DNA from 3 places in the Vibrio sp. E150_011 genome. Region 3 is predicted to be linked to each of the others. Evidence: predicted binding sites of a transcription regulator. Region 3 holds the regulator's gene; each other region holds the start of a gene.
What was found. Region 3 encodes CRP, which controls carbon source genes, mostly activating them, when cyclic AMP is high. Its sites were predicted from a motif close to TGTGANNNNNNTCACA; they were not measured.
Positions count from the first base shown of each region.

Region 1 (8,314 bases), on a different contig from region 3:
CTACGGTGGTGTTCTCTCCAAAAATTTGCGATTCAAAGGCGAGTCTTGCGCTTTCTTCTTTGGCCTCAAATGCCTCAAGTGAGGCTTGGTTTGCTTTGTAAGTTTGACGACGAGTATCCACTTGTTGCTCGGTAAAGGCACCTTTCTTAAAGCCCGTTTGATAACGTTCAAATTCACGTAGAGCTTTATCGCGTTCTGCGACTGCTTTGATGGTATCGGATTGCGCCGCTTTGTAATTACTTTCTAGCTGCAGAACGTCTTGGTTCGCGTCAGCCAGTGCTGCTTTCGCTTTAATCACCGCAGCTTCGTAAGGAATTGAGTCAATTTTAAACATGACGTCTCCCTTTTTCATCTGCTGATTTGCTACCACATCGACTTCAACGACCTTACCTCGAACGCTAGAAACAATGGGTGTTGTGCTATAGAACTGACCACCGACTTGAGTAAAAGGGTGGTTATAGTTCATTAATAAAATGAGTGTACCAATAAGGACGACACCGCCGAGCACGGCAGTAGGGACGGTCCATTTATTCAATGGAATCTTAAAGATTTTGAATACGGCAATACATAGTGCGGCGTACGTTAATATGAGTAATAAATCCATGAATTACTTCTCCTCTTCCACAGATTGAGCGTGTTGCACGACTTGTTTACCCTTAAGGTACTTAATTTCTTGTTCCATATTCGTTACTTGATCGACCAGCTTTTCTAAACGGTGATGAAGGTCATGCTGCTCTTCTTCGAGCTTATGAAAGCCCCAGCCGCGTTCTTTGCGCCACAATGTTGCCCAAATCCATAAAAATGGCCAAATGGTATGAAGTGTGAATAAACTTACCCAACCCGCGACATGTATGGCATCCTGATGTGGATGATCTCGCTCTTTTGATATTTCATAAGGGATGTCGTGAATAACAATTATTCCGTAAAAGATCACAAGTGCTACAAAAACCAGTAGCCCTAATGCAAAGTAATCAAGAAACATAATTCATCCTTGTTTGAAGGTGATGTTAGCCAGAATGGCGCACAGTGTTAGGTTAAGTATTTGTTATATGAGTAAGTTAATCAATAGGTTTGTGATAATAAATTAAGGATGTAGTTAATGTTTGTGGGGGAGTTATCGGCGATTGGAGCCGCAATAGTCTGGGCATTGGCGACGTGGATTTATAGTCAGTTCAGTCACCACTTTTCTGCTTTGCAGCTAAATATTATCAAAGGTGTGATCGCGTCGCTAATGATGGCAATGGTCTTGCCACTTATGCCTGCACCAACATTGAGTATCGAGCCTCAATATTTATGGGTGCTGGGGATTTCTGGTGTCGTTGGTATTGCGATTGGCGACAGTGCGTATTTTGCGGCGTTAAAACGGATTGGCGCGAATAAAACCTTATTATTAGAGTCACTTGCACCGCCACTTTCTGGTGTGCTAATGCTGCTTTTTTTAGGAGTGACATTGCAACTACAAAGTTGGCTTGGGGTAGTGATTACAACCGTTGCTGTTGCTTTCGTCGTATTTCAACCCACTCAGGCAGACCGTGCAAATGATATGGCGGGTATTGGTTTTGGGCTGGTGGCAAGTATATGCCAAGCATCTGGGGTCGTGATTTCCCATTACGCGTTAGTACAAGGTGATTTACCCCCACTGCTTGGGGCGTTTATTCGACTGACTATTGGGGTGCTGGCTGTTGTGATATTTATCCCTTTTATAGAGAAAAAACCTTTTTCTAGTATCCTAGCCTGCAGCAAAACGATGTCTCGACGACAATGGACGTGGCTGCTTGGGGCAATATTTGTCGGAACATTTCTGGCATTGTGGTTGCAGCAAATTGCGTTAAAACACGCCAACCCAGCAGTGGCGCAGACACTTATCGCAACCAGTCCACTATTTATACTTATTATTTATGCAGTAAGGGGAGAGCGGGTTAGCCGCCGAAGTGTGATAGGTACGTTATTCGCCCTATTAGGGATTTCTTTATTTTTTCTATAGTCGATGACGTCAGAATTTTATTATTACTCAAGTAGCTGTTTTAGCGTCATTGGGGTTTGGCAAATGTTTAATCGTTGAGCCGCGGTGAGCCCCTGTTTATCTTGATAACATAGGTTATGCCAAGCTCGGAATATGTCGAGTAAAGGCATAATGCCGTTGGGGCGTAATTTTCGCCTTGGCTCGTTAATAAAGCTTTCAAACAGTAATTGGAATCGATTTTGATAAAATAATGCACTTTGAATAGATGCCGTCTTTAACCAGCTATCGTTATGGCTATCATGACTGAAAACGTCGGCGTTACTAGCGAAAGAATCATTCCCCGATAGGTAACAGAGTCCCTTGCTGGCTCCATTGTCTTGATGAGCAATGGTCCATCGGTCCCGCCACCAACCCATTAGTGCTATATCCGTCGTTTTTGATTGACCGCTGTTGTCCCAGTGAGGGTCTTGCAACACATACATTAGGTCGATATTGTTTTGATGGATACGTTCAAGGTAGACGGTTAGGGCTGCCGAGCGCAAAAGGGGATCTTGGGGCATATAAATAGTGAGTGGCTTTTGGTCACCAATCATCTCAGAGATGAGTAGATAATGTGCGTAAGAGGTGTACGGCGCTCGAATTAATGTCCCAGTATTTGGATAGTTAAAGGTAGAGAAATTACCAAGGGGGTCTTCGACATTACTTCTGGCGAGAATATTTTGATAATTAATATCGATTCGCTCTTTGAGGCTGAAACCGCTGTGTTCTTTTGTTGTGTCATTCCCAGTAAAGCTTTTGTTCTCCGAATAATTTTCAGCCTGATAGCTACTCGGCAAGAACTGTGAATTCGGCTGATAAGCATCATGATCAAGATTACTACTGGATTTGGTTTGCGCGGTGTAATTGGTGTGTTGGCATAGCACATAGCCCGAATTGGCTTCACAAGTGACAAACCAAAATACCCCGTTGTTACTGCTCTTTTGGAGACTTTGATAGTTTGAGGCAAGCTCATAATGACTGGCATGGTTCAGCCAGCGAGCATCAATGTTGGCAAGTTTCCTACGACATCGACTCGCAATTTGGTCGATATTGTCGTAAAACGTTTTGGGGTTAATGTCGAGCTTTCGGCAAATCTCTCTGACGGAATAACCAGTAAATAAAAGTGCGAGTAATGCTTCTTGTATCAAGGTCTTTTTATTCGTGCCCGACCATTTATCGACAAATGTGCCTTGGCATTGCTTACATCGATAACGCTGACGATCGCCACTAAACCCAAAGGCATGATAACGCTCCTTATGGGTATAAACGGACATGCCAAAGTGCTCACATTGCGCATCCTTGCAGCAAGGGAGTCCATCATCATGAGCCAATTGCAATCGCTTTAGCTCGGAGAGGACCTCTTGGTTGTTAAGTAGGGGGGGAAACGCACCACATTCACGGCACACCATCGCAGGTCGCTTGGGATTACTGTGCTGCAAAATATACAAACTTGCATCACTTTGTCCAAAATTATCACACGCCAATGTTTTACAAAAATTGAGCTGTAACCCATTTGCGGCCTGCGGCAACTTGCCTTCTGACACGTTCACCCCCTATGGTTTGTTAAAAAGCCAGTTCAACTTCAGGCATTGAACTGGCTTCGTAAACTTAAATATTGATCGCGGTTTCTAGCGCGACAGTCATCATATCGTTGAACGATTTTTGACGGTCTTCTGAGCTCAGTTTCTCGCCACGGATGATGTGATCTGACACGGTCAGAATCGTCAACGCTTTCGCGCCTAAATCAGCCGCTACGCCGTAGATACCGGCCGCTTCCATATCAACCCCCAAAATACCTAGATGTTTCATCTTGTCGAAAATATCGGCTTCTGGCGTATAGAAAAGGTCTGCTGAGAAAATATTACCGACTTTAACCGGAACATTTTGTCCGCGAGCTTGCTTGACGGCTTCTTCTAATAAACCAAAATCAGCAATCGCAGCGAAGTCATGATCGTTAAAACGGATACGGTTAACCTTAGAGTCTGTAGAAGCTCCCATACCGATAACGACGTCCATTAAGTTGACGTCATCGCGTACTGCACCACAACTCCCTACTCGAATTACATTTTTAACGCCAAAATCTTTGATAAGTTCATGGACGTAGATGCAGCAAGACGGAATACCCATACCGTGACCCATCACAGAAACGCGTTGTCCTTTGTAGGTACCGGTGTAACCGAACATGTTACGAACATCGCACACTTTTTCTACGTTGTCTAAAAACGTATCAGCGATATATTGAGCGCGAAGTGGATCACCTGGCATCAGGACTGTTTCAGCAAAATCACCCGGGTTTGCGTTGATATGAGGGGTAGCCATCGTATTGCTCCTAATATTTTAACTAATTCTGTTGAACGCTTCGTTCTTTGTTAAAACGAATACTACCCGCCTTTTAAAGGCTTACATGCGATTTAAATCACATTTTTTCGTGAAAATACCAGATAGCCACACAATGATAACTAAATGTGTTGAAAGTTATTAAGCAATCGATTTACTGCAGAATGGTTTGCACACATCAATAATTTTTCTGAAGAGTGAACTTGTGGCTGAGTCGCTCGTAATATTGTACAGATTATTTTTTTGTATCACTTATCAGGTTGTGCTATTCCTTATACATAACCATTTTTTGTACAACGAGGAACCGCAAATGGATGAGCAACCAATCACGCTGGGTATCAGTTCTTGTTTATTGGGAGAAAAAGTACGATACGATTCGGGGCATAAACAAAGTACCTATGTGAATAAGGAACTAAGGGACTATTTTTCATTTGTATCGGTGTGTCCAGAAGTTGGGATGGGGTTACCTGTACCAAGGCCAACCATACGTCTTATGTCTAATGAAGAGCGCATCAGCTTGGTTGAAACTAAGGACGCTACGAAAGACTATACCGACGGAATGCTGACTTATACTCATCAAAAGGTGGCAGAGTTAGAAGACACTGAAATGTGTGGCTACATCGTTTGCGCTAAATCTCCAAGTTGTGGCATGGAAAGGGTAAAGGTGTATACCGTCGGTCACGCCAAAACAAATGGCGTGGGTCTATACACAGAGCACTTGATGAAGAAAATGCCTTGGTTACCTGTTGAGGAAGATGGAAGACTCAATGATCCGGTGTTGAAGGAGAACTTTATTTCTCGCGTCTTTGGATTAAATGATTTTTATCAATCCATGCAGGGCGCACCCACACCAGGGAAAATTGTTGATTTCCATTCTCGTTACAAGTTAACACTTATGGCGCATAACCCGAGTGCCTATAAATCATTAGGGCGTTTAGTCGCGCACCAAAATGAACTTGAGCCCAGTGATTTTTATCAGCAATACCGTCAGGGGTTGATGGACGGCTTGAAACACAGGGCAAGTAGAAAGAATGTGACCAATGTGCTGATGCATATTCAAGGGTATTTTAAACGGTCTTTGAACGCAGATGAGAAGCGTGAGCTATCACAAGTGATTGATGACTATCGCACTGGTGTCTTACCGTTACTTTCGCCGCTCACATTGATCAAGCATTACCTCAGGGCCTACCCAGATGATTACCTAGCGCAACAGCGCTTTCTACAGCCGCACCCAGAAGAAATGCGGTTACGTTATGGCCTCTAAAGAAACATGCTATGCGATTCGGGAAGTGGCTGATATTACTGGCATAAAACCAGTGACGCTAAGAGCTTGGCAAAGGCGTTACAACTTAATCCAGCCAGAGCGTACGGATAAAGGTCACCGACTCTACACGCAAAGTGATATCGAAAAGATAAAATGCGTACAAGGTTGGTTGGCGAAAGGGGTTTCCATTGGCAAGGTGAAATCACTGATCGATTCCAATACGTTACTGACGGAGCAAACCACATCGGTTCAACTTGACGAAGTGGAGCATGTACTCGAAGCGTTGAGTCTTTTAGATGGCAGTAAAACAGACCGAATCATTAGTTATGTTTTGAAAGAATACCCGTTAGCGGTTGTAGAAACACAATTTGTGTTGCCCGTACTGTCCGCGATCGATTTTGTTAAAGCAGGGCTGCGTTCTTTGCAGCTTGCTCTATTTCGGACAACGTTGATAAACCGATTAATGTTGATGATTCAAGCTGAATCGAAGAAATCGTTAACAAGCAAATGCTTGCTCATCAACATGGACAGCGTTGGGAATGTGTTTGCATGGTTTTATTACGCCAATTTAGTTGAACAGGGTATTGCGGTGACATTTTTAGATGGCGTGGATGAGATCGCTGCTTTATTCAATGACGAGATAATGATGAACTTCCAGCACGTTCACGTGTTTGCTGAGAAATCGTTGTCGGAAAAGCATCTGGCCGTGATACGAGAACAACGTGAATATCGCGATACCCAGATCCATGTGTCGCCAGTCATTGACCTTTTAATCTGATCACCTTTAAGCCAAATTAAGAGAAACTAAGATGAAGAAACTCGTGCTGTTTAATCGTGATCTGAGAACCGTAGATAACACGGCACTTATCAACGCCATCGATGGGGAAACCCCGGTTGTCGGTTTGTATATTGCGACGCCTCAACAGTGGCAGCAACATGATCTCGCGCCCATTCAAGCCGATCTAGTGTATCGCCGCTTAACGGTGTTGAGCAGGGAGCTCGACGCTTTGAATATTCCTCTGCTTTATCACGAGTGCGAAGATTTCGATACTGCCAATGATTGGATAATCAATACGGTCAAAGAGTTGGATATCGACAGTGTATTCATGAATTTAGATCATGAAGTCAACGAGATACAAAGAACCTTAGATTTGGCCGCTCGTTTAAAAAGCATAAGTAAAAAATTAATAACATTTGATGACAAATGTGTTTTGCGTCCAGGTACGGTTTTAAATAAACAGGGGAAGAACTTCAAAGTGTTTACCCCATTTAAAAACGCTTGGAAATCGCAGTTTACGCTACCTCTAATTCAAAAACCGGCGATATCAGTGGCTGTCGATATCCCGTTGCCACATCAGTTTGCACCAACTCGTCCGTTTAGTTACCCACGTGTCAGCAGCCAGGATTGGCCTATAGAGACGGATGACATCATTCAAAGACTAAGAGAATATTGCCACGATAGGGTCGCTGACTATCATAACGACAGGGATTTTCCTTCAATAGACGGGACCAGTCAGTTGAGTCCTTATCTCGCGATTGGGGCTTTATCCGTTAGACAGTGTGTCGCACGTCTTTATTACGATGCGAAAGGCGAGGCGCTTTCCGCGGGGGCTGAGATCTGGCTAAGTGAGCTTATCTGGCGAGAGTTTTATCAACATTTACTCCACTTTGAGCCCAAGCTCAGTCGGCACGAGGGGTATCTGCCCTGGGAAAAAAACCTCGTTTGGCAAGGAAGTCAGGATTACTTCTCTTGCTGGTCGACTGGCCAAACCGGTTACCCGATTGTTGACGCTGCGATGCGACAGCTCAATGCCACGGGCTGGATGCATAATCGATTGCGAATGGTTGTCGCCAGTTTTTTAGTGAAAGATCTTCACATCGACTGGCGCCAAGGAGAGGCTTACTTTATGTCAAAGCTTATTGATGGCGATTTGGCTTCCAACAATGGCGGTTGGCAATGGTGCGCGTCAACAGGGTGCGATGGTCAGCCCTATTTCCGAATTTTCAACCCGATTAGTCAAGGAGAGCGCTTTGATGCCCATGGTGAATTTGTTCGTCAATGGATCCCTGAATTATCGGACGTGCCCAATCGTTATATCCATCAACCTTGGAAGTGGGCATCGTTTCAAAGTTTAGATTATCCGGAACCTATAGTTGATCACAAGACACAAAGAGAGATAACCTTAAGCGTATATAAAGAAGCAAAGGATCAACATTGATGTATCGTAGGACGATTTTAGCGGCTTGCCTAGGCTTCTCGCAGTGGGTAAATGCGGCGACATATGAGCTACCGGAAGATGGTAGTAACCTTGTCGGGACCATCAATTATCATAGTGTCGTTGAAGGTGAGACAATGTCAGACATCGCGAAGCACTACGATGTCGGTTTTTTGTCTTTAATGGCAGCCAACAAGGGGGTCGACCCGTTTTTGCCGCCACAAGACTATGTGTTGACCATTCCAAGTCAAACCATATTGCCTCAGGTTGAGCACAAAGGCATCGTCATTAACCTTGCAGAGTTAAGGTTGTATTACTTTGAACCTGAGAAGAATATTGTGCATATTTTTCCGGTTGGTATCGGGCGTATTGGACAAGATACACCAGAAATGACGACCAAGATCAGTCAGCTTAGAGAGAATCCAACTTGGACGCCGCCAAATTCAATCAGGAAAGATTATTTAGAAAAAGGTGTCGAGTTACCTAAAGTCGTAC
Region 1 is NZ_JBHFOL010000001.1:423,285-431,598, reverse strand. It holds gene ACE1OE_RS01780 (HlyD family secretion protein) at 1-604, opposite strand, end outside; gene ACE1OE_RS01775 (DUF3302 domain-containing protein) at 608-982, opposite strand; gene ACE1OE_RS01770 (DMT family transporter) at 1,100-1,984, shown strand; gene ACE1OE_RS01765 (transposase) at 2,008-3,546, opposite strand; gene deoD (purine-nucleoside phosphorylase) at 3,611-4,321, opposite strand; gene ACE1OE_RS01755 (YbgA family protein) at 4,650-5,603, shown strand; gene ACE1OE_RS01750 (MerR family transcriptional regulator) at 5,593-6,381, shown strand; gene phrB (deoxyribodipyrimidine photo-lyase) at 6,413-7,822, shown strand; gene ACE1OE_RS01740 (L,D-transpeptidase family protein) at 7,822-8,314, shown strand, end outside.
Region 1: a site for CRP is predicted at 4,408-4,423, ahead of deoD (purine-nucleoside phosphorylase). Genes of this name have one in related genera too.

Region 2 (8,314 bases), on a different contig from region 3:
CACCACGACGTTACCCGTTTCAGGAAAGGTATTATCAAGACGGACGAGATTGTCTACCCATCCCCCTTCCTGCTTCACTAAAGAAGAAAGATCAGCATTCATTTTGAAGTGCTGCTGCCCATACCAGGCACTGCCGGCGGTTAGCATGAGAACAATAAGTAGAATCGTTTTTGGGAAACGTTGGATAAGAGCGATAAGTTGATTCACGATAGGCTTACAATGCATTGCAATAATATCGATAGTTTAACGCAAAATTCGTTTTGCTCGTCAATTTATTGTTAGTGGTATCGTTAAATACGCGGTAGACCTGTGGGCAACACAACAATGGTAGTCGTTGTATTTAGCGCTATAGGTGGTAGTGCAGGTGCAGGTAATAAAAAAGGAGCCAAGGCTCCTTTTTAAAATCGGATCAATCTGACCTATTCTTGGTCAATCATCCATTTACGGAATTCTTTACGCTCTTGCTTAGACGCCTTTGAATACCATGCTTGCAGCTGCGCGACATTATCAGAAGCGACTGGCGCAGCCGCCGTTTCATTAGATGGTGTTACTGAGGCACTTGTGGACGCAACGCTCGTCGCCGCGACGGCAGTAGTAGCAGCGACCGCGGTGGTAGAAGGCGTGGCGGCCTTCGCCACAACCATGTCACCAGAAGCAAAAGTAATACCACGCTCAGCATTATGTGCAGCGATCAGTTCATCCATCGCCATATAAGGCAAGAAACCATCTTTACCTTTTAGCTTTTCTTGCTCGTACGCTAATGCGTAGCCATCTTGTGTTACTCGCCATTCTGGCGAATCTCCACGAAATGCAACCTTAGCTTCTTGCTCACTGCGCGCGACTGGGTGGTTAATTTTCACCTCTTCGCCTGTCACATTAAGCGTTAGTACATATGGCGCAGAGGTAAAAACATTTGAACTACTACCTTTGCCCAGCTTTTTATCCATACGCACAACAACTTGGTTTTCGCCTTCAACCAATTGGTTCTTACCAATTCGCTCTCCGGCTTCTTGCCCGTTAATAAAGTAAACCGACACACCTTTCATAGGGACCAGCGTTGCGGCATTAACGCTAAATGCCAGGCTCAACGCGGTAAGAATAACAATACTATTTTTCACAATCGGCTTCCTTTACTACTGCCTAGTTTCTTGTCAAACAGCATGCCACAGAGACCACTTGCAAAAAAGGATTTTTTAGATAAATTGACATCTAAATCACTAATTAACAGACATAAAAAAGCCACCCAAGGGTGGCTTTCAATATAATCTGTTAGCTAAAAGCTAGATTAGAATTCAGCTTTTGCACCAAGTGCGAAACCGATATCATTTGACTGGTAGTTACCAGAGTTATCAAGACCGTGACCATCGTTGCCACCAAGTTCAGCGTAAACAGTTGCGCCTGGAGCTACCATATAACCAGCGTTTACAAACCAACCCATTTCTGAGTCTACATCTTGTGTTGAACCGTTTGCACTAGTAAGAGTCTTCTTATCAAAATTAGCGTACTGAAGGCCAGCAGCAAGAATAACTTTATCAATGGTGTAATCTGCAGCAAGACCATAGATATCCATGCTGCTATCAACACTAGATACAGTATCATTCATACGATAATAACCAGCTTCTAGATTTAGGTTTTCAACACCAGCCCAGCGACCTTCTAGAGCGTATAGTTCTTCACTATCACCTGAATTTGTAATACCAGCGCCTTTAAAGTCTGCTTTGCCGTAGAAACCAGTAAAATCAAAGTCTGCTACACGGTAACCAAGTTTAGCGTCGACCATGTTGCCGTCTTCACCCAAACCTGCGTTTGTGTTTTTATCTTGCTTGTATGCGATACCAGCGTAAAAATTGCCTTTATCGATGTCATAACGGATAGATTCATCTGCACCAAATGGTGAGTTATTAGAGAAGAATGCATCAAAACCAAACTGGTAATCTGAACCGATACCCGCGTCATCTAGAATAGAATCTAGGCGACCAACAATTAATGAACCAGCAGCTTGAGAGTAAACACCTACGTAAGTGTTACCAGCTTTAACCGCGCTGTTAGATAAACCATTATCTGCGCTGCCGTCAAATTCCCAGTAAGCACCAAACTGTAGATCGTCGTTAATTGCGTAGCGAACATCAAATCCAAAATCCGCGTCTTGAATTTGTTGCTCAGTACTTTGGTCTACGCCAATGTCTTGTACATAAACAACTTCAATGTCACCTTTAAGGTCAACAGTTACATTGTTCTCGTTGTAAATTTCGATTCCTGCTTGCGCAGAACCTGCTGCAAATACTGCTAGAGCTACTAGAGTCTTTTTCATGATAATCCACTGCCTTTTCATTAGATGGGAATTCCCTTTCGGTTCCCTTTTTTAATATATATCGCGCCAAAATCATTTTTTAGAACAACAACCTTTTGTTCTCAAGTCGTTTCAGCGTCGTTAAATCTCGAAATCAAGAATGCAAAAGTTATAAGACAATGTCAAACACTCTAAAGGCTCATGATAAATTATTATAAAGACATGTAAAACAATGGGTTATGAGAAAGTTCGTGATGTACCGCAAAGTTTTTTCATGGTAGTAAGCTGCAATATTTCGCTAAATAAAACATCCAATAATTACATATAACTCTAAAGAATGGATAACAAGCACACCGCTAGCAGAACTTTAAACTATCAACATATGTTTTTTGGCGTTTTATATTTTTCACCAATCAAATTATATAGCCACCTATGAAAGTTCACTCATTTTTTGTGATATAGATCAAAACTCTAACAGCAATACCCTGTCGAGAATCTTTGATTGCCATGGTTCGAAGTGTGCTATCATCGCCCGACTGCAACTTGGATCACAGTATGACAACCAGTAAAATTCAAACATCTATTCGTAATAGCTATCAAAACCTGCAACATCAGTTGGATAACTTTGTACCTCGTCGGGCGCAAAACTACCTGGTTTCCGAAATTGCCAAGACATTACTTGGGCAATATCACAAATCAACACGCATTATTGTTGCGGAAGCTGGGACAGGTATTGGGAAAAGTCTCGCCTATCTGATGGCCACGATTCCTATTGCAGTGCAAAATAACCGCAAAATTGTGATTTCCACCGCAACCGTAGCGCTTCAAGAACAGCTGCTTGATAAAGACTTACCTCTATATAGGCGAATAACCGACCAAAACTTCTCCTTTGTTATAGCAAAAGGTCGTCAACGTTATTGCTGCGCGGAGAAGTTAGCGGTCGCTTGCGGTATCGGTCAGGCGGATGACAACAACAGCCAACTCGCCATGTTTGATGCTAAACCAAAGAAAAGTGACATCACACAGCTTCAAGATATGTATGAGAAGCTGTCTCAAAACAAATGGAATGGTGACCGTGACTCATGGCCTAACCCGATTGACGATTCAATCTGGCAGTCTATTGTCAGTGAAAAGCACAGTTGTAATAGTGGATTACCCGCACATAGGCAGTGCCCATTTGCTAAAGCACGCTCTGAACTCGATAAAAACGACGTCATTATTGCTAATCACAGTCTGGTCATGGCAGACGCTGATCTGGGCGGTGGGGTCATCCTACCCGAACCAGAAAATACGATTTTTATCTTTGATGAAGCGCATCACCTGCCACAAGTCGCGCGTGACCACGCGTCGGCTTCCGCGGCATTAAAGGGGACAGTGAGTTGGTTAGAGCGCTTAAACCAAGCGGTATCTAAATATTCGGGGCTGGCTGACGAAAAACGTGTCGGTCGTTTTCGCAATGAACTTCAAGACTCAATACAGCAGCTTATTCCGTTACTCGGCGAAGTGAATACATTTTGTTCTAGCCTAACCTTTGAAGACAATAACTGTCGATTTGAAAACGGCGAGCTGCCGACGTGGTTGGAAACGCAAGCGAAAGATCTTAAATCCATCACCCAAAAAGGCGCACAAGCTTCCGCTAAAATAGCCGACTTGATTTCAGAGCGACTGAAAGATGGAGAGATCGCGACGCGCATTGCAGAACCTGCGCTGGCGGAGCTTGGATTCTACATTCAGCGTTTTGACAATCTAGCGGCGGTTTGGCGACTAATGAGCGAGGCGCAAAAAGAAAAAGGGGCGCCGCTTGCTCGCTGGATTGAGCAAAGTAAAGAACGCGATAATGACCACATTGTCAGCGTATCGCCACTCGAAGTTGGCTGGCAACTCGACCAACAGCTGTGGTCTCGTTGTGTCGGCGCCGTGCTCGTCTCTGCCACCATGAGAGCGCTTAATTCTTTCTCATTTTTCTGCCATCAAAGTGGCATTAGTCAAAAAGAAGACGATGGTGTGCAGTTTCTTGCCCTTGCTTCGCCTTTTGACTATGCGAATCAAGCAGAATTGATTGTGCCAAAGATGAAGTACGAGCCACAAGCCACGCCTTTTACTGATGAGTTAAAAGAGAAACTCATGGAATACATCGCTGATGGTAAAAGTAACCTTGTGCTATTTTCATCTTATTGGCAGATGAACCAGGTCGCCAATGACATTAAAGGAAAGTTCGCATTAAAAGGCTGGCACCTGCAAGTACAAGGAGAACGCTCGCGCACAGAAATTCTAAATAAACATAAAACGCTGACTCAATGCGGTAAAACCAGCGTTCTTTTTGGAACCGGTAGCTTTTCTGAGGGGCTCGATCTCCCAGGGGAGTTATTAGAAAACCTCATTATTACCAAAATACCGTTTGGCGTGCCTACTTCACCAATAGAACAAGCGCATGCCGAATACATTGAACGCCGCGGTGGTAACCCGTTTCTACAGATTACTGTTCCAGAGGCCAGTAAAAAGCTGATACAATCGGCCGGACGTTTACTGCGAAAAGAAAGAGATTGCGGAACCTTGTATATTCTCGATAGACGTATCGTAACCAAAAGGTATGGCAAATCTCTTCTCGATTCCCTGCCCCCATTTAAAAGAACGATAGAAAAGTAAGGTGATCGGTTTCCATGGAATTTATTGAACCCAGCATGTTGGTGGTTCTTGCGCTAGTGGCGTTTGCTGCTGGTTTTATTGACGCCGTCGCAGGTGGCGGCGGAATGCTAACGGTTCCCGCCCTGCTCTCGCTTGGGTTGCCGCCGCATATCGCGCTTGGTACCAATAAACTCGCTGCGACTTTTGCCTCCTCGACAGCGGCCTTTACTTACTATCGTAAACGACTTTTTAAGCCCGAGTGCTGGAAACGAGCATTCGTGTCTACATTGATTGGTGCCACGCTAGGCACGCTTGTCGTTGATATGATCTCAACACAATGGCTCGAGAAAGTGCTTCCGCTCGTTATCCTTGCCGCTGCGCTTTACACTGTTTTTCACAAAGCACCAAGCGCGGATGGTGATGGCGTCAATCGCGGATGCCCAAAATTCAATCGTAAACAATACTTGCAAGGCTTGTCACTTGGATTTTACGACGGTGTCGCGGGGCCAGGTACGGGCGCATTTTGGACCGTGAGTTCAATGGCGTTGTATCGTTTGAATATCTTGTTGGCTTCTGGTCTGGCTAAGGCAATGAACTTTACCAGTAACTTCACGTCCCTCATCACTTTTGCCATTCTCGGTCATATTAATTGGGTTTTGGGACTGACGATGGGCGTATGCCTCATGGTTGGGGCTTACATTGGCGCGCATTCGGCCATTCGGTTTGGTGGCAAGTTCATTCGCCCTATTTTTGTAACCGTTGTGAGTATTCTCGCAATCAAGCTCGCCTACGATGCGTGGTTTTGATCGTTAACATTGATTGTTTGATTTGCCAATGTGAGTAAAGTGCTTAGGAGAAACCATGAGATTAACCGATCTACACGCACGTCTCGATGTTCTCCGACGGTCTGCTTCTGCGCTTGATGCACAGCGTCAGAAACACGCCCCGGCTTTGTTTGATCAGCAGTTATTTAATTCGCCATCTCGGCTGTTGTCACCCTGTGTACAAGAAGCAAAGGAGAACCTGCGCCAGCTTTCCTCTCCAGACCTTCACGCCAACAAGGCACAATACCTGTCAGAGCGATTTGTCGCACAGTTAGAAGCCTTAGAGCGAGCACTCGCCTCTTCATCATTAGCCGCAGCAGGTAATCATACTACGCCTATTAATGAACTTAACGCCAGCCTTGAGCAGCACAAAGTGTGGGAAATCAGACTGTGTGATATGGTCAGACAAAAAGAAGTCCAGTATAAATCAGCCCCACATAATGTGGCGCTAGAACAAGCATGGCGAACCGCCGAGCAACGCTTGCAACGCTGCCGGTCAGCCATACTCAATATTGAACATCAGATTAGCGAAAGTGAGAAGTTTTTATAATGCCAAACGATCAAAGCTTAGACAGTGCGCCAGAAGAAATAAAACTGGCCGTTGACCTTATTTATTTGTTGGAAAGTAATGATATTTCACCAGAAATAGCGTTGAAAGCTATAGATATCGTTCAATCCGATCTTCGTCGACAACTCGAAAGCAGTAAGCAGTAAGCCAGTTTCGTTATTTGTCACACAACGACTAAATGATCGAATACAGATATCAAGGGATCAGCCGCAGCCCTATCACGTTGAAAAGATCCGGCACTCTAAGATCGATGCCAGATCCTTTCAACCATTGTAATCCAGGGACAAATCACACTTTAAATTGGTTCATTAAACGCTGCTGCTCCGAAGATAGCTGGTAAATATCATTACCCACACTTTCCGACTCTCCAGCTTGATCTAAGATCTTCGCGCTTAAGTCCCGTATATTGGTGACATTTTGGTTTACCTCACTTGAAACAGACTGCTGCTCTTCCGCCGCTTTTACGATTTGTGAGTTCATGTCGTTAATCGCCGATATTGACTCAAAAATACTACTCAACGACGTTACCGCTTGTTGTACATGAGACGCCGTAGAATCAGCAAGTTGTGACCCATGTTGAATCGCTTGAACCACATCTTTGGTTCCCTTTTGTACGCGGTCAATCACCTCGCGAATCTCCCCCACAGAGTCATGCGTTCGACTTGCAAGATTACGAACTTCATCTGCCACCACCGCAAAACCTCGTCCTTGCTCTCCAGCTCGAGCTGCTTCAATTGCTGCATTGAGAGCGAGTAAATTGGTCTGTTCAGAAATCCCCTCGATGACCGCTAAAATTGCGGTGATATTGGCGTTGTTATTCGCCAATTCCTCAACAATAGGCACGGTCGCCTTCATTTGTTCAACAAGTCTCACCATCTCGGCCGCTGACAACTCCGCGACTTCTTGTCCTTGACTTGCGGAATTATTAGCCGATTCCGCCGCTTCAACCGCCGTTTCCGCATTTTGAACGACAAGCGAAGCCGTCTGTGTCATTTCTTCTGAAGCGGTCGCCACTAAATCGACTTCTCTAAACTGAGCGTCACAACTAATTCGACTTGATGCCGCGGTTGATTTTGCCTGCGCCGCCGTTTGAGTCACTTGTTCAGAGGTGACAGCAACCTGAGAGATAGTCGACTGAAGTTTTTCTAAAAACGCATTAAACTGCACGGCGAGTTGGCCTATTTCATCCCCTGATTTCACTTCCAGTCTTTGCGTTAAATCACCTTCACCCGTCGCAATATCTTCAAGCCTAGCTACAACCTCACGAATCGGCTTAACTAGACTGTGTGATACAACACCAATCACCGCCAACCCGATAATAACAAAGCCTAACCCAGCTAAAATCTCAATGAGAACGCCTTCTTCTAATTGAGTAGTCAGCGTTCGATCTAAGGTGATGGCATCACTCAAAACAGCACTTCTAGGCATATCAAAGAAGACACCCCAAGTCTGATTAGCAATATAGACGGGATTGAATACCGTCAACCACTCGCCATCCTTACTCCATTGAATAACAGATTCCTCTCCAAACATCAGGTCCGTCACTTGGTCTTTTGACAATACGTGACTAACGAAAGGCGTCCCAGTTTTTACATTGGGATCATCACTCGCGATAACGGACTCATCCAGACTGACAATATTAATATTACCGCTACCGCTAAATAAACTGCTATCTGAGTCTGTGACGGTTTCTGCAAGCTGTGTTAAACGTAGGTCGATCCCCAGAAAGCCAATAACCATGTTATCTACACTGATCGGCAAAGAAAGTGATGAAATTAGGTGAGTATTGCCCCCAATTTGAGTGCTTTTAGGTGTGCTGACACAGGCTGATTCCGATGCAAGAGGACAATAAAACCGTTCCGCATTATCAAAATTATCCAGGTCCGCTTTGCTTAACACTTGGCGGACCGCGTTCTCGCCTGACTCCGTGATCGTCCAATATGTAGCAAACTGGCCAAGTTCATTCGAGCCAACATAATCTGCCCCTTCGTAGTTAGAATCTTCACC
Region 2 is NZ_JBHFOL010000002.1:362,013-370,326, reverse strand. It holds gene ACE1OE_RS04860 (MMPL family transporter) at 1-207, opposite strand, end outside; gene ACE1OE_RS04855 (DUF2057 family protein) at 420-1,118, opposite strand; gene ACE1OE_RS04850 (porin) at 1,286-2,311, opposite strand; gene dinG (ATP-dependent DNA helicase DinG) at 2,846-4,936, shown strand; gene ACE1OE_RS04840 (TSUP family transporter) at 4,951-5,721, shown strand; gene priC (primosomal replication protein PriC) at 5,777-6,289, shown strand; gene rsmS (pleiotropic regulatory protein RsmS) at 6,289-6,453, shown strand; gene ACE1OE_RS04825 (methyl-accepting chemotaxis protein) at 6,596-8,314, opposite strand, start outside.
Region 2: a site for CRP is predicted at 2,743-2,758, ahead of dinG (ATP-dependent DNA helicase DinG). Genes of this name have one in related genera too.

Region 3 (8,314 bases):
ACTTCACGGCTTTAAGGACGCTGATGACTATTACCAACGATGTTCTGCACTACCACGCTTGAACGATATCGTCATCCCTACGCAGTTTATCCACGCTAAAGACGACCCATTTATGAATCATGAGGTGATTCCTGATTATGAGCTGACCCCTCATCTAAGCTATCGTTTACTCGAACAAGGTGGGCACGTCGGCTTTTTATCTGGAAGCTGGCGCAAACCCGTTTTCTGGCTTGAAGAAGTATTGCCAAGTTATTATCGACACCTTGCTGAATAACTCCTGTCGGGCTCATCTCTGATATACTCTCACCATCATAGAAGAGAGAGGTATTTATGATTATCCCATGGCAGCAGATCGCATCGGAAACACTCGATAATTTGATTCAAGAATTTGTATTGCGTGAAGGCACCGATTACGGTGAAAGCGAATACACTCTAGCCGATAAACTTGCACATGTACGAAGCCAACTAGAATCGGGAGAAGCCGTCATTGTCTTTTCTGAATTACACGAAACGGTCGACATCAAGATGCGTAACTCGTTGTAAATATCTCGCCTTTGGCTATGAGGTGCTATAGTAAGCCTCTGCTTATCAGTAAATAGTTGATGGTAGCTATACGTTTACCGTTAACTACATATTTACCGTTAACGATACGTTTGCCGTCAATTATAGATTGAATCGCTCATGATAAGCTCGTGCCCAGATTAAGATAAACCATACATAAACAACATTTCCCAGCTTATCGGGATATGAATACTAAAAATACACAGGAAGTGTTATGTCAGCGAAACACCCTATCATCGCGGTGACAGGCTCCTCAGGAGCTGGAACAACGACAACATCAGAAGCATTTCGCAAGATGTTCAACATGATGAACATCAGACCTGCGTTTATCGAAGGCGATAGCTTCCATCGCTTTACTCGCCCAGAGATGGATGTCGAGATCCGCAAAGCAAAAGAACAGGGTAAGCACATCAGTTACTTTGGCCCTCAAGCCAATGACTTTCCTGCACTTGAAACCTTTTTTAAAAACTACGGACAAAATGGCGTCGGCCAATTTCGTCGCTATCTACATACATTCGACGAAGCGGTCCCATACAATCAAATGCCGGGCACCTTCACGCCTTGGCAAGACTTACCCCAAAACTCTGACGTATTATTTTATGAAGGGTTACATGGTGGTGTTGTTGATGGTGCCATTAATGCCGCTCAGCACGTTGACCTCTTGATTGGCATGGTTCCAATCGTCAACCTGGAGTGGATCCAAAAATTTGTTCGCGATACACGTGACCGTGGACACTCTCGAGAAGCAGTGACCGATTCCATAGTACGGTCAATGGACGACTATCTCAGCTACATCACACCACAATTTTCGCGTACTCATATCAACTTCCAACGCGTCCCCACCGTTGATACGTCGAACCCACTTAATGCGAAGGGAATCCCAAGTCTCGATGAGAGTTTCGTCGTCATTCGCTTAAGGGGCATTAAGAATGTCGATTACCCATATCTACTCTCAATGATTGACGGTTCCTTTATGTCACGTCATAACACCATCGTCGTACCGGGCGGGAAAATGAGTTTTGCGATGGAATTAATTGTCCGTCCTATACTACAGCAGCTAATAGAAACAGGGAAAATAGGTTAGTTTTTTGCGCCTAAACTTAGATGATTTTTTATACCGTGATCATGTGCACAGTTTTGTATAGGAAAATGGTCTGATGACACGATTAAAATCAAGAAAGTCCGCGCAAAAAAGGATACTATTTCTTTGAAACAGAAGATCGCTTGCGCCATCTTCAAAGTGCTTTTATGCTAGTGAGTCTCAACACAATGGACTTGCTATAATATATGGAAAGCAGCAAGCATACCCTGCAGAGGAAGTAAGAAATATGGTTCTAGGTAAACCTCAAACCGACCCAACGCTAGAGTGGTTCCTTTCACATTGTCATATTCACAAGTACCCTTCAAAAAGCACGCTAATCCATGCGGGCGAGAAGGCTGAAACACTTTACTACATCGTAAAAGGTTCAGTAGCAGTACTTATCAAAGATGAAGAAGGCAAAGAGATGATCTTGTCTTACCTTAACCAAGGTGACTTCATCGGTGAACTAGGCCTATTTGAAGAAGACCAAGAACGTACAGCGTGGGTTCGAGCTAAATCACCTTGTGAAGTGGCTGAGATTTCTTTCAAGAAATTCCGTCAACTTATCCAAGTTAACCCAGATATTCTCATGCGCTTATCTTCTCAGATGGCAAGTCGCCTACAAGTGACAAGCCAGAAAGTTGGTGACCTTGCGTTCCTTGACGTAACTGGTCGTATTGCTCAGACGCTACTTAACCTAGCAAAACAACCTGACGCAATGACGCACCCTGACGGCATGCAAATCAAAATTACTCGTCAAGAAATCGGCCAGATCGTTGGTTGTTCTCGTGAAACAGTAGGACGTATTCTTAAAATGCTGGAAGAGCAGAACCTTATCTCTGCTCATGGTAAGACTATTGTGGTCTACGGCACGCGTTAATATCTAACGTTACTAATAATTAAAAAGCCACCGCAAGGTGGCTTTTTTTATGGCGAAAGGGTGAGTCTATTTATTGATGGGTACTCTCAAAAATTTTATCCGCAGACGCTGCCACAAACCCTTGATAGTAGCAGTTATTATTCATTTTATAGCGCTTAGCAAACTCATAAAAACCTCCAGGTACACGCTTCTCTTCGCCTAAAAACGACACCAATACTTTGTCAGCCATGGTCGATGATTGCTCCAGTAACACCTCAGGTGATCCCTTGACCTCACCACCTGATTCATTGATCTCAAAACCAGCCTGGCGCAAATAATGATTCACAGCCACGACGTCTTCAAATCGCTGCAACTGATTCACACTCACGGTAAAGTGATTTGCACCATAACCATGAGCGGCAAGCCAAGAGGCATACTCACTTTCTTGCGCCAGTGTTTGATAATCTTCGCAGCTCAACGTCCACAGACGCCCACCAAACAGAAAATCTGCCGACGATACGGCCTCACTATCAACTTGATCCACCAGCTTGGTCACAATGGCCTGTAGCTCGGGTGAGCACTGCTCCACACACAGTTCGCTAATAAAAACCTTAGGTAACGTGTTGTCTGCATGCTCTAAATGAATGGCTGACAGCTTTTTAGCTTTGAATTCATACTCGCCTCCTTGCTGGTAACCAAGCTCAAGAAAAGGCTTGGCCAATGTCTCAATACCAACAGGGTCAAGATTAAAGGTGCGCAAGGCAATGTGATCATTAATCAGTGCTTCTTGCTCCTTCAGCAACCCCTGAATTTTCGCGGCGGATGGACACAGGCGCGTCGTATAATCTTGCCACAGTTGCTCAAATAACCATTCAACTTTCATATGTTGCTCCTTAGAGATCGAGTCCTGGGCTTAACGTCGCTGGAAGAATCGTTTCGTCTCCCTCCATCGATGCCATCGGATAGGCACAATAGTCTGCGGCATAGAAAGCACTCGGCCTCAGGTTACCGGATGCACCAGGGCCACCAAATGGTGCATCACCGCTCGCGCCCGTCAACTGACGGTTACGATTCACAATACCAGCACGGATATGGTCAACAAAATACAACCACTCGTCGTCATTGGTTGAGATAAGTCCTGCGGATAAACCAAAACGGGTATCATTGGCAAGTTCAACCGCTTGATCTAGCGTTTCATAGCGTACAAGCTGCAACAACGGGCCAAAATATTCTTCATCAGGTAATACATCAATTGTGGTCGCATCAATCAACCCTGGCGTCACAAATGCCGCCTGTCGCTGCTGTGACTCAACCAAACTCTTGCCGCCTAAGGCTTGCAGTGCGGACTGAGCCTGTATGATGTGTTGTGCTGCCTGTATGGATATTTGTGGTCCCATGAAGGGTGCCGGATCGGCAAACGGCTCATCGATACGTATTTTTGCTATCGCGGCGACCAGGGCTTCAACAAGTTGGTCACCTTTATCGCCAAAGGGAACATACAATCGGCGGGCGCACGTACAACGTTGCCCTGCACTGATATAAGCAGACTGAATGATGGTGTAGATCGTTGCATCAAGATCGCCATACGCCTCACTGACAACTAATGGGTTGTTGCCCCCCATCTCTAGCGCCAGCATTTTATCAGGCTGACCGGCAAATTGACGATGTAGGACATGGCCAGTATTCGCACTGCCAGTAAACAACACGCCATCAATACCTTTGGCATCAGCTAAAGCAATGCCGGTTTCTTTACCGCCTTGCACTAGGTTAATAACCCCTTCTGGCAACCCTGCTTCCTGCCAAATCCGCATGGCAAGCTCACCCACTAGTGGCGTTTGTTCAGAAGGCTTAAAGACAACCGTGTTCCCTGCCAGCAACGCTGGAACAATATGGCCATTGGGCAGGTGCCCTGGGAAGTTATAAGGCCCAAATACTGCCATAACACCAAGAGGGCGATGACGAAGGACTATTTGGTTCCCCGCCGCTTCTCGCTGTGAGCGACCAGTACGCTCGTGATAGGCTCGAATGGAAATCGCAATCTTACCGGCCATCGCGCCCGCTTCCGTTCGAGTTTCCCACAACGGTTTCCCCGTTTCTTTAGCAATCGCTATAGCAATCTCTTCACTGCGCGCTTTTAGCTTTTCGGCAAAGGCTAATACAATGGCTTCACGCGCTTCAAACGAGGTTTTTTTCCAAGAGATAAACGCCTGTCTTGCGGCACTAACCGCGGACTCAACCTGCGCCGGTGTGGCTGATTGTCCCTGCCAAACCACCTCATTATTGTAAGGTGACAATGAATGAAATTGTTCACCAAGTCCTGCTACCCACTGTCCTGCGATCCATTGAGTCATCGAGAATTCCTTAACATATAAAAATGGTTGGAGCATTGTCTTCAACGCCACGAAAAATAACCAAACGTGGCGGGATAAACATCAAGAGCCTGTTACTGAGCGAGCATACGTACCATATCACCTTCAGAAAGGTTCAAGGCCTCGGCCACGCTTGGAGCTAACAAGACACGCTGGCTTTCTGCGTCATAAGCGGCTTTCGCGGCTGTTGCTCTAAAGTGTTCAAATGACGTATTTGCAATAAGATAATCTTGTGAACTGGCGTGCTCTGAGATCGATACCTTGGCTCGGAATGAATTCCTAATCGCTTGGATATTTTGTAGATCGCACTCCACGGTCGGGCCAGCATCAAAAATATCCACATAGTTTCGACAGGTGAAGCCTTCTCTCTCGAGCAACTTCAACGCGGGTTTGGTATTGTCATGCACCTGACCGATCACCGCTTGCGCTTCTTTACTCAACAAATTGACGTAAATCGGCAACTTAGGCATAAGATCGGCAATGAAACCCTTCTTACCAATGCCCGTCAGGTAATCTGCCATGGTGAATTCAATCGAGAAGAAATGCTCTTGTAACCACTTCCAAAATGGTGAATTACCTTCAGCATCTGATACGCCTCGCATCTCTGCAAAAATCGTTTTAGAGAAGCGCTGCGGGTGCTCTGCCAGCATCAGAAATCGTGACTTAGACATTAAGCGACCATTAAGGCCAACACGATAATCAGGCCTTAGGAACAAGGTGCAAATTTCACTGCATCCGGTGTAGTTATTGCCAAAGGTGAGCAGCTTAACGGTGTTGTTAACGCCCAGTTTGGGAGAGGAGTGAACCACAGTACTAATGTGGTAAGAGTAAAACGGCACATCCCAACCAATCGCACCTTCTATACCGGTGGTACCAGCAACCTCACCGGTTTCACTGTCGACACCAACCATCAGATAACCTTCATCGGTTGGCGAGGTAACATCGGTCTTACTGAAGCTGTATTCAGAGTGAGTAATTCGATTGGAAAGCAGCTCTTCATTTACTGGAAGAGACGTGAAGCCGTGACCAGATTCTACCGCGCACGTGTGCAAGGCGTCATAATCAGACATCGTAATAGGACGAACAACAAGCATCAATAATCCCTCCGACGCAAACTCTCCTGGTACATCCACAGCCAAGAGAGGGTTTCAAACGAGTAGCACACCAACGTACTTTTACATTAAAGTACTGATCGCTTTATCTAGTTTCGCTAGACCCGATTCCACTTCTTCTTTGGTAATCACAAGTGATGGCGTAAAACGAACCACGTTGACACCAGCAACCAAAACCATTAAGCCTTGAGCGCCAGCGGCGACAAGAACATCACGAGCGCGCCCTTGCCACTGTTCGTTAAGCGCAGCGCCAAGCAACAAGCCTTTGCCGCGAATCTCAGAAAAAATATCGTATTTATCATTGATAGCATTAAGCCCATCGCGGAACCAAGCCTCGCGCTCAGCAACGCCGGCAAGGACTTCCGGAGAAGAAACCACATCAACCACGGCTTCCGCGACGGCACAAGCCAATGGGTTACCCCCGTAGGTTGAACCATGCGTGCCCACTTTCATATGCGCCGCCAATTCCTTTGTGGTCAGCATGGCACCAATTGGGAAGCCACCGCCAAGAGATTTTGCCGTACTGAGGATATCTGGGGTTATACCCAAACCTTGATATGCATAGAACTGACCCGTACGGCCGTTTCCGGTTTGGACTTCATCAAAAATTAGTAGCGCGTTGTACTTGTCACAAAGCTCTCGAACCGCTTGTACAAACTCAGGCTCTGGCGAAATAATGCCACCTTCACCTTGCAAAGGCTCCATCATAATCGCACAAGTTTTATCCGACATCGCCGCTTCAAGTGCTGCTATGTCGTTATAAGGGATATGGCTAATGTCACCCGGCTTAGGACCAAACCCATCCGAATAAGCCGCTTGACCACCCACTGTCACCGTAAAGAAAGTACGGCCATGAAACCCTTGATTAAATGCAATGATTTCAGACTTTTCTGGCCCATGAACCTCGCTAGCCCAACGACGAGCAAGCTTGAGTGCGGCTTCATTAGCTTCAGCGCCAGAGTTCGCAAAAAAGACTCGTTCCGCAAAGCTGACTTCCGTCAGTTTTTTCGCCAAACGCAAAGCAGGCTCATTCGTCATCACATTACTGAGATGCCATATTTTGTTCGCCTGTTCTGTTATCGCATTCACCATGGCAGGATGACAATGCCCTAAACAGCTCACGGCGATACCACCAGCAAAATCAATATACTCATTACCTTGCTGATCCCAAACGCGTGCGCCCTCGCCCTTAACTGGGATCATTTCCATTGGGTTGTAACAAGGTACCATCACCTCATCAAACCATTTGCGGGATACTGTTTTTTCCATTGTCATAACACGTTCCTTTTAATTACTGCACACGAGGAAAGGGGGATATTCGCACAAAGATGACATCAAGCATCAGCATCGCACCGCGAGTGGTTGCCATACCGTTAGTGGTGCCTTATCGCTATACGCTTTAGATGAATTTACATTGCATAGAATGAATCTTCATAGACTTAAGATAAGCCTTTATAAGTTTAGGACGAACCTTCACACTTTCTACTGATGAAAAAATTTCTCACCATCCCTCATTGATGCAGCATTGTATTTACAATTATTTAACCATTACAATAGCAGAAAATGCTTTTCGATCATCAGTCTGCTCTGCACAGGTATAACACCTTGAGTATTTATGCATTAAATTTGAATTTAAATGAAGTGTTTTTTAACAAGTTCGGAAAGAAATGAACAACACGGGCTTTGTGGTGCTCGCTCATCAGTATTAACGAATAGTTTTGCATTTTCATAAGTAAAACTTATGAAGGATAAGAAAAGATGAAAGGGTGATCTCGATCAAGCACTAGCCTTGTAAGAAATTACTCAACAGCTCGTGACCTTGTTCGGTTTTGATGGATTCAGGATGAAATTGTACGGCATGAATGTTTAACGTGCGGTGTTGATAGCCCATAATTTCATCAAACTCACCGTTAGGACACTCCGTCCACGCGGTCACTTCAAAGCAATCGGGTAATGTCTCCCGCTTAACGATAAGCGAGTGGTAACGTGTAACAGTCAATGGGTTATTGAGCCCAGCAAAGACACTTTGACTGGTGTGCGTAATCGGCGATGTTTTACCGTGCATCACCTGCCGCGCTCGCACAACATCGCCGCCAAAAACCTGTGCGATGGCTTGATGCCCAAGACAAACCCCAAGCAGAGGCAATTTACCCGCAAAGTAACGGATAGCCTCAAGCGAAATACCCGCTTCATTTGGCGTGCATGGACCCGGTGAGATCACGAGGTGTGATGGGTTCATTGCCTCAATACCTGCAATATCAATCTCATCGTTACGAACCACATGCACTTCTACCCCGAGCTCAGCAAAATACTGATACAGGTTATAAGTAAA
Region 3 is NZ_JBHFOL010000011.1:47,301-55,614, forward strand. It holds gene ACE1OE_RS16295 (hydrolase) at 1-274, shown strand, start outside; gene ACE1OE_RS16300 (YheU family protein) at 331-543, shown strand; gene ACE1OE_RS16305 (phosphoribulokinase) at 776-1,645, shown strand; gene crp (cAMP-activated global transcriptional regulator CRP) at 1,890-2,522, shown strand; gene ACE1OE_RS16315 (2-oxoadipate dioxygenase/decarboxylase family protein) at 2,593-3,384, opposite strand; gene astD (succinylglutamate-semialdehyde dehydrogenase) at 3,395-4,852, opposite strand; gene astA (arginine N-succinyltransferase) at 4,945-5,964, opposite strand; gene ACE1OE_RS16330 (aspartate aminotransferase family protein) at 6,046-7,257, opposite strand; gene ACE1OE_RS16335 (aminodeoxychorismate/anthranilate synthase component II) at 7,766-8,314, opposite strand, start outside.